Regions from separate parts of the Paenibacillus sp. 01T47 genome, predicted to be linked through region 3. Evidence: a T-box and tRNA genes for the amino acid it is inferred to sense, from the RefSeq annotation. Region 3 holds a T-box; the other regions hold tRNA genes.
The links. The T-box of region 3 lies ahead of leuS (leucine--tRNA ligase). A T-box ahead of a tRNA ligase gene usually reads a tRNA of that ligase, here a tRNA-Leu.
Positions count from the first base shown of each region.

Region 1: it encodes a tRNA-Leu, which carries the amino acid that the T-box ahead of leuS (leucine--tRNA ligase) is inferred to sense. The anticodon was not compared.
Region 2: it encodes a tRNA-Leu, which carries the amino acid that the T-box ahead of leuS (leucine--tRNA ligase) is inferred to sense. The anticodon was not compared.

Region 1 is NZ_JBFTPA010000009.1:245,212-247,473, forward strand. It holds gene AC1DOV_RS19615 (ABC transporter substrate-binding protein) at 1-97, shown strand, start outside; gene AC1DOV_RS19620 (2'-5' RNA ligase family protein) at 166-678, opposite strand; gene AC1DOV_RS19625 (hypothetical protein) at 820-984, shown strand; tRNA gene AC1DOV_RS19630 (tRNA-Met) at 1,094-1,170, shown strand; tRNA gene AC1DOV_RS19635 (tRNA-Ile) at 1,208-1,284, shown strand; tRNA gene AC1DOV_RS19640 (tRNA-Leu) at 1,306-1,391, shown strand; gene AC1DOV_RS19645 (RNase H family protein) at 1,591-2,106, opposite strand.
Region 2 is NZ_JBFTPA010000011.1:86,994-89,255, forward strand. It holds gene AC1DOV_RS20920 (50S ribosomal protein L25) at 1-454, shown strand, start outside; gene AC1DOV_RS20925 (helix-turn-helix domain-containing protein) at 507-746, opposite strand; tRNA gene AC1DOV_RS20930 (tRNA-Leu) at 914-998, opposite strand; tRNA gene AC1DOV_RS20935 (tRNA-Lys) at 1,048-1,123, opposite strand; tRNA gene AC1DOV_RS20940 (tRNA-Glu) at 1,173-1,247, opposite strand; gene AC1DOV_RS20945 (hypothetical protein) at 1,357-1,674, opposite strand; tRNA gene AC1DOV_RS20950 (tRNA-Leu) at 1,855-1,939, opposite strand; tRNA gene AC1DOV_RS20955 (tRNA-Lys) at 1,989-2,064, opposite strand; tRNA gene AC1DOV_RS20960 (tRNA-Glu) at 2,121-2,195, opposite strand.
Region 3 is NZ_JBFTPA010000018.1:72,586-74,847, reverse strand. It holds gene leuS (leucine--tRNA ligase) at 1-936, opposite strand, end outside; T-box leader at 1,019-1,272, opposite strand; gene AC1DOV_RS26990 (CynX/NimT family MFS transporter) at 1,373-2,262, opposite strand, start outside.

The sequences.
Region 1 (2,262 bases), on a different contig from region 3:
GGAAACACGTGGAAACGCGGTTTTGGAAAAAATTAAAAACAATCCAACTGGAGAAGGCAACGGCGGCGGAGTCGAAATTATGCCGATGCCTAGATAATTTGAAATAAGAAAGAAGCCCGTAATCGACCTCTGCGTCGTTTGCGGGCTTTTTCCTTAATATTTTGTCTAACCTCGTAATAGAAAGGACTGGTAAGCGGTCCAAGAGCCGTTCTCGGTCTGATACATCAGATGTATGCGATCAATTCTCGAAGTAAGATCAATGGACTGCATGCGCAGATTTCCGAATAAATCATGCAGCTCATCAGCTGAGATTTCTTGCCCTATCGTGACATGTGGCGTGTAAACATATTTGGGCTCGACAATGGCCAGCGGACCGCTGCACACGCTCTCCTGGAGCTTCTGCATGGAAACGGTGTCTTCAAGCGCTAAATAGAGCACATGACTTACAGGGAAAAAAGTAGATACACGGTTCAAATGGATAGAGAAAGCAGGCAGCTTAGATGTGGTTTGCTCTAAATGAGCGACTGCTAGCTGCAATTCATCGTCTGACCAATCTTCTGCGTATCGTACTGTCAAATGAGCAGGTACAGCTGTGTAATGCGGATCATGGCGTCTTCGCCAGCTATTAGCGAAGTCCTGTACATGCTTTTCGGGGAAAACAACAATTCCATATAACATGGTCTTCAGCTCCTTCGAAATGACCTATTTTGAGTATACCCCATTTGCATGTATGATCCCAATTTTGGGGTATTCTAATGTATACAGCCTTTATTGGAGTGATAAGCATCAGCTTCTCCAATAAGATAGTGGAGGGATGACATGAGATGGGTATATTGGGTTCGCCTATATGAAACCAAATTTCAAGCGGGTTGTTTGGTTAGGAGAATGGAGAATGACGGTTGGATGTATGGCTATGAAACTCCGCATGAGGTAGAGGTATTTCGATCCCGAAAAGGGCGATACGGCGTGAGGTTTATACCATAAAAAATAAAAAGAAAATAAATTAGAATATTTTGCTTGACTTAAAACACACCTATATAGTATATTATTTTATGTCGCCAATTCAACTGGCTTTGCTCAAATGGATATACGTCGCGGGGTGGAGCAGCCCGGTAGCTCGTCGGGCTCATAACCCGAAGGCCGCAGGTTCAAATCCTGCCCCCGCAACCAACCTTTCGATGAATACGTTGAAATATACGTTTTTCGAGGGCCCTTAGCTCAGTTGGTTAGAGCGGTCGGCTCATAACCGATTGGTCGGGGGTTCGAGTCCCTCAGGGCCCACCATAAGCAAAACCTTTACAACATGCCGGGGTGGCGGAACTGGCAGACGCACAGGACTTAAAATCCTGCGATGGGTGACCATCGTACGGGTTCGATTCCCGTCCTCGGCATACCTCGAAGACATTGACGAGTCAATGGTTTTCACGAAGTACATAAGATGTACGAACGATAAAAGAACCTCCTTTATAGAATCTGACTTGTCAGTTCTAAACAAAGGAGGTTTTTTTATCGTTAGGTACTTAATATCTAGCAATTTAATTTTATATGTTAATTTCTAAAGCTGTTAAGTAAATTAGAGGCTGGCAGTAATTAATTTATAGCAGCTTGTCTCGCAGCATTATGGGCTAACCTATGGAGGGTATTGTTTTTCTTGTGCTTGCTTATGTATTTTATTTGTATGTGAACGCTGGGATACATATTATTTAAATGATGTAGAGCTGCCAATATTTCATCTCTAGCATCTTTATGATGTGAATGAGAAAAATAATCTTTTGATAAAATGTTTGCGATTTGACTGCAATCAGTATAGATAATAGCGAATTTCGGCTCATACTCCGTCAGCGCACTTGCAAGTATTTCAAGACTGTAACGAACAGCAAGCAATTCACCGTAATTGGAACCTTCAATATGTTCCATCATAATTTTTTTGGCGGTAACGCGTATTGTTCTATTGAAGACAAAGCAACAAGCTGCTCCATGATTATTTTGCGCAACGAAACCAGAGTAATCACAATACAAACAAATCATACTCTTGTTCATAATGTTTTGTCTTAAACGGGGATTGGCATATGCTCTTTTTATTAGCAATTCTGTTGTAGTATCCACAAAATCTATCCTCCAGATTATATTCCTTCTTTCATTATTTTAATCATCGTCAAAAAAGAGATGGGCTAGTCTTCAAATGGGAAATCCTCGAAATATTTTTTACTTTAAGGATAGGCGAATGGATTAAGGTATACATCGGAGCTGATAAGCGTAAGT
Region 2 (2,262 bases), on a different contig from region 3:
TGTTATCGTCGCTGAGAAAGAAATATTATCAGTCATAAAGCACAACCCGCGCGCTATTTTAAATGCAGCTATTCCGGAAAAAGGGAATAAGCCAGTATTAATTCAAAATATACAAAGAGATCCGCTGAGCAATAAAATTGTTCACGTTGATTTCTATCAATTGAATATGAATGTGAGTTTAGATTCGAAAGTAACGATTCATTTCTCCGGAGAACCAGCAGGTGTCAAAGAAGGCGGAATGCTTCAAGTTGAGATGTACGAAGTAGAGGTTCGCTGCATGCCAGACAATCTGCTCAGCGCATTCGAGGTAGATATTAGCGGCCTTAAAATAGGAGATCATTTACTAGTGTCTGATCTCTCCTTCCATGAAGGCATCGAAGTTTTGTCCGATCCTGGTGCGATGTTAGTTAAAATCTCGCAAGCACAAGCCGAAGAAGTAGTCGCTTCCGCATAATTATCATATAAATAGTAAAGGGAACCCTATACAAAATGTACAGGGTTCCCTTTTATTTATCCGGATCTATATCTTTATCGTCATGAACGACTACAATAAACTGTCCAGGACTTACATCAAAATATTTGCATAACCTCCATAACAGATCCCGCGGATACTGAACCATCTCATCCTTATACATCTTCCGAACAGAATCAAAATGATAGTCAATATCTTTGGCAAGCTGCCTAATCGATAGGTTTGGATCTTTAGCTCTCATGATTTCTTTTAAATTACTATGAACCCCCGGCATGTGAACACCCCCACTTCGATAAATATATAACGGTCTAAATATATAATCAACCATTCCAACCTCTAGTATTCCCACTTTTTAAATATGACGATAAGTAGTGCTTCTTTTTTTGTTAGAACACAMAAAAAAAACGGCTCTATCTCTAGAGCCGTACGATTTATATACTTTGGTGCGGTAGACAGGATTTGAACCTGCACGTCCATTGGACACTACCCCCTCAAGATAGCGTGTCTGCCGTTCCACCACTACCGCACATTGTAAATTGTACGATCCTTCACTCACATCTTCTTATCAAAGAAAATGGTGAGCCATGAAGGACTCGAACCTTCGACACCCTGATTAAAAGTCAGGTGCTCTACCAACTGAGCTAATGGCTCTCGTGTGATTGCAACGAGCTCCATAGAGCTGGTACACTTTGAGGATTAATGGTGACCCGTAGGGGACTCGAACCCCTGTTACCTCCGTGAAAGGGAGGTGTCTTAACCACTTGACCAACGGGCCGTCTGGAACTAAGAGAACAAATATGCTTGAGACAACAAAAATGATTATATCAGCTTATCATCAGAAGTTCAAGCATTTTTTCTCAAGTTTTTTAAATATAATTTTAGCCTTACGATTCAATCGTTTCAGCCTTAAATACATTGTCTAACTTGTCTTCAGGCGTAAGTCTTTTCTTAAGTGGCACCTTAACGTCTCTTCCCAATTCTTTGAAGAAGGTTTCAACGTCACATTCGATTTTGTCTACAAATACCGATAATTTGCCTCTTTCGATAATCGCTTCATTGCCTTCTGCTGGTACAGTTACTTCGATTGAGTATTTTTTCATTAAGGTATTGCTGTACCGTGCGAAAATCTCAAGCAATTCCTCGTTGTTAAATTTGCTAATCGCTGCTTGTCCCTTGTTCGTAAAGTTTAAGTTTATTTTCATGTTTACAGCTCCTCATCTCTAATGATGCATCTGTTTTCACGGCTCGAGCAACTTATAACGAAAAAACCACTCTCTAGTCAGATTTATGATCTGAATATAAAGTGGCATCATCTATCAGAAAAGTGCATGCAAAATGACACCTTCTAAGTTCACCTATATACATCGGCAAAGAGTAAGTTATGGTGCGGTAGACAGGATTTGAACCTGCACGTCCATGGGACACTACCCCCTCAAGATAGCGTGTCTGCCGTTCCACCACTACCGCACATTTATAAGTCGAACGTTCATCGCTCGCATCTTCTTAATCAAGAAAATGGTGAGCCATGAAGGACTCGAACCTTCGACACCCTGATTAAAAGTCAGGTGCTCTACCAACTGAGCTAATGGCTCTCGCTGTAATTGTAAACGAGCTCCGAAGAGCTAGTACATTTTTTTGTGTGAATAATTGGTGACCCGTAGGGGACTCGAACCCCTGTTACCTCCGTGAAAGGGAGGTGTCTTAACCACTTGACCAACGGGCCATACAGAACAATTCAAATGAGATTTCCACGATGCTGCAACCACTGTGGCAAATAAAAAAGACCGGAT
Region 3 (2,262 bases):
TGTGAACACGCCTGACTTGTCTTTCGCCAAATCAGTACGCTCCAAATCACTCTTGCGCGATGCTGCCAGTTGATAAGCTTCAACTGCTTCTTTTTGCTCTGCCGTTACGATTTTTGCAACAAGCTCATGCTCAGGAGCGAGTACGCAATAAGTCGCGCCAAACAATGTATCTGGACGAGTCGTAAATACGACCAATGCGGAATCATGACCGTCAATCTCAAAGGTAACCTCAGCTCCTTTGGATTTTCCAATCCAGTTGCGCTGCATATCCTTAATGCTTTCTGTCCAGTCCAGTTCTTCCAAATCATCCAACAAACGATCTGCGTATTCTGTAATTTTCAAAATCCACTGACGCATAGGCTTGCGAACAACGGGATGATTGCCCCGCTCGCTTAGGCCGTTAATAACCTCTTCATTTGCAAGCACCGTTCCAAGAGCTTCACACCAGTTAACTGATACTTCAGCAACATAAGCGAGTCCTCTGTTGTACAATTGGATAAAAATCCATTGCGTCCATTTATAATATTCAGGATCGGTTGTACTAATCTCGCGATCCCAATCGTATGAGAAGCCAAGTGATTTTATTTGTCTGCGGAAATTATCGATGTTTACAAACGTAATATCGCGCGGATGCTTTCCTGTATCAAGCGCATGCTGCTCAGCAGGCAATCCGAACGCGTCCCAGCCCATCGGATGAAGGACATTATAACCTTTCATTCTTTTGTAGCGAGACACGATATCCGTCGCTGTATAACCTTCGGGATGTCCTACATGCAAGCCAGCTCCAGATGGATATGGAAACATATCTAATGCGTAAAATTTTGGTTTTTCAGCATCCTCTGTCGTTTGAAACGTTTTGTTTTTATCCCAAAATTGCTGCCATTTCGGCTCCACAACAAGCGGGTTATAGCCGTGAAATTGCTGTTCTTGACTCATGTGCTCATATCCTCTCTCAAATAAATGCTGAATGCATAATTGTACAAAAAAACATAAAACCTCTCGCCCCTAGCGAATTATCGCTAGGGACGAGAGGTTGTTCTCCCGTGGTACCACCCTAGTTAGCGAAAGACATGCTTTGCCGATCGCTCACTTGTCGCCCTTATCGCGGGCCAAACGGTGATTTTCGCGTAAACGATGTTTCGTAAACATCGCTTTCGTTAATCGCACAGCTCCAAGGCGAGCTTCATTTCGCTGCAGGTCCGGCTTCCACCATAAATCACCGGCTCTCTAGGCCTGACAAACGAAATTACTGTTCCTCTTCAACGCTCCATATGCATAAAATCGTTAGTTTCGATTATAAAGATCACACGGTTCGGTGTCAAGAGAACGAACTTGAACTTCAAGCGTACACTAATCAATTTGCACAACACATTTATTTTTCTTGTGCTCCTGATATGGTTTTATTCGCTCCAGCTCCGAAGCCTATATATCCAAAAATAACGGCAACGGCTACTAGCATCACTAATGAGACAGTCCAATTATTCGTCAAATCATGAATGAGTCCAAACAACAGCGGTCCGGCAGCGGCAAGCAGATAACCAAGTGACTGTGCCATCCCCGACAACTGAGCCGACTGCCTTGTGCTGCTTGTCCGCAATACAAAAAACATAACTGCGAGACTAAAGCCGGAACCGCCGGCTATTCCGAGTAAGATCATACAAATCGGAATAAGATCCACATTCCCGCTAAGGAGCCCTAAGTATCCTAGGAGCAGCAAGATCGTTGTAAGAATAACAAGCAGCCTTTGGCTTGCCTGCTTTCCCGCAATGACAGGGATAATAAAAGTCGCGGGCAAGCTGACAAATTGCAGCAGTGACAGCATCCATCCCGCATCAACGTGACTCATGCCGCGGTCAGACAAAATTTCAGGCAGCCATGATATGTTGACATAGAAACAAAATGATTGAAGCCCCATAAATAATGCGACTTTCCAAGCTAAGCCAGAGCGCAGCAGACCTCCGTTCTTCTCGCCATTCGTCGCTGCTTTGTTGTTGTCCTTCTTCGCAAACGAACGAAGCTGCGGTACCCATGCAATCGTAGCAATTAGAGCGAGCAGTGCCCAGCAGGCCAGCATACCTTGCCAGCCCAAGGATATCTTCTCTGTAATGGGAATGCTGAAACCTGAAGCTAAAGCAGCGCCTAAATTCATCACGACCGAATATAAACCAGTCATTAAACCGACGGTGGCCGGAAAATCTCTTTTTATCATGCTCGGAAGCAGTACGTTTGCAACTGCAATCGCCATGCCCAGCAAGATCGTTC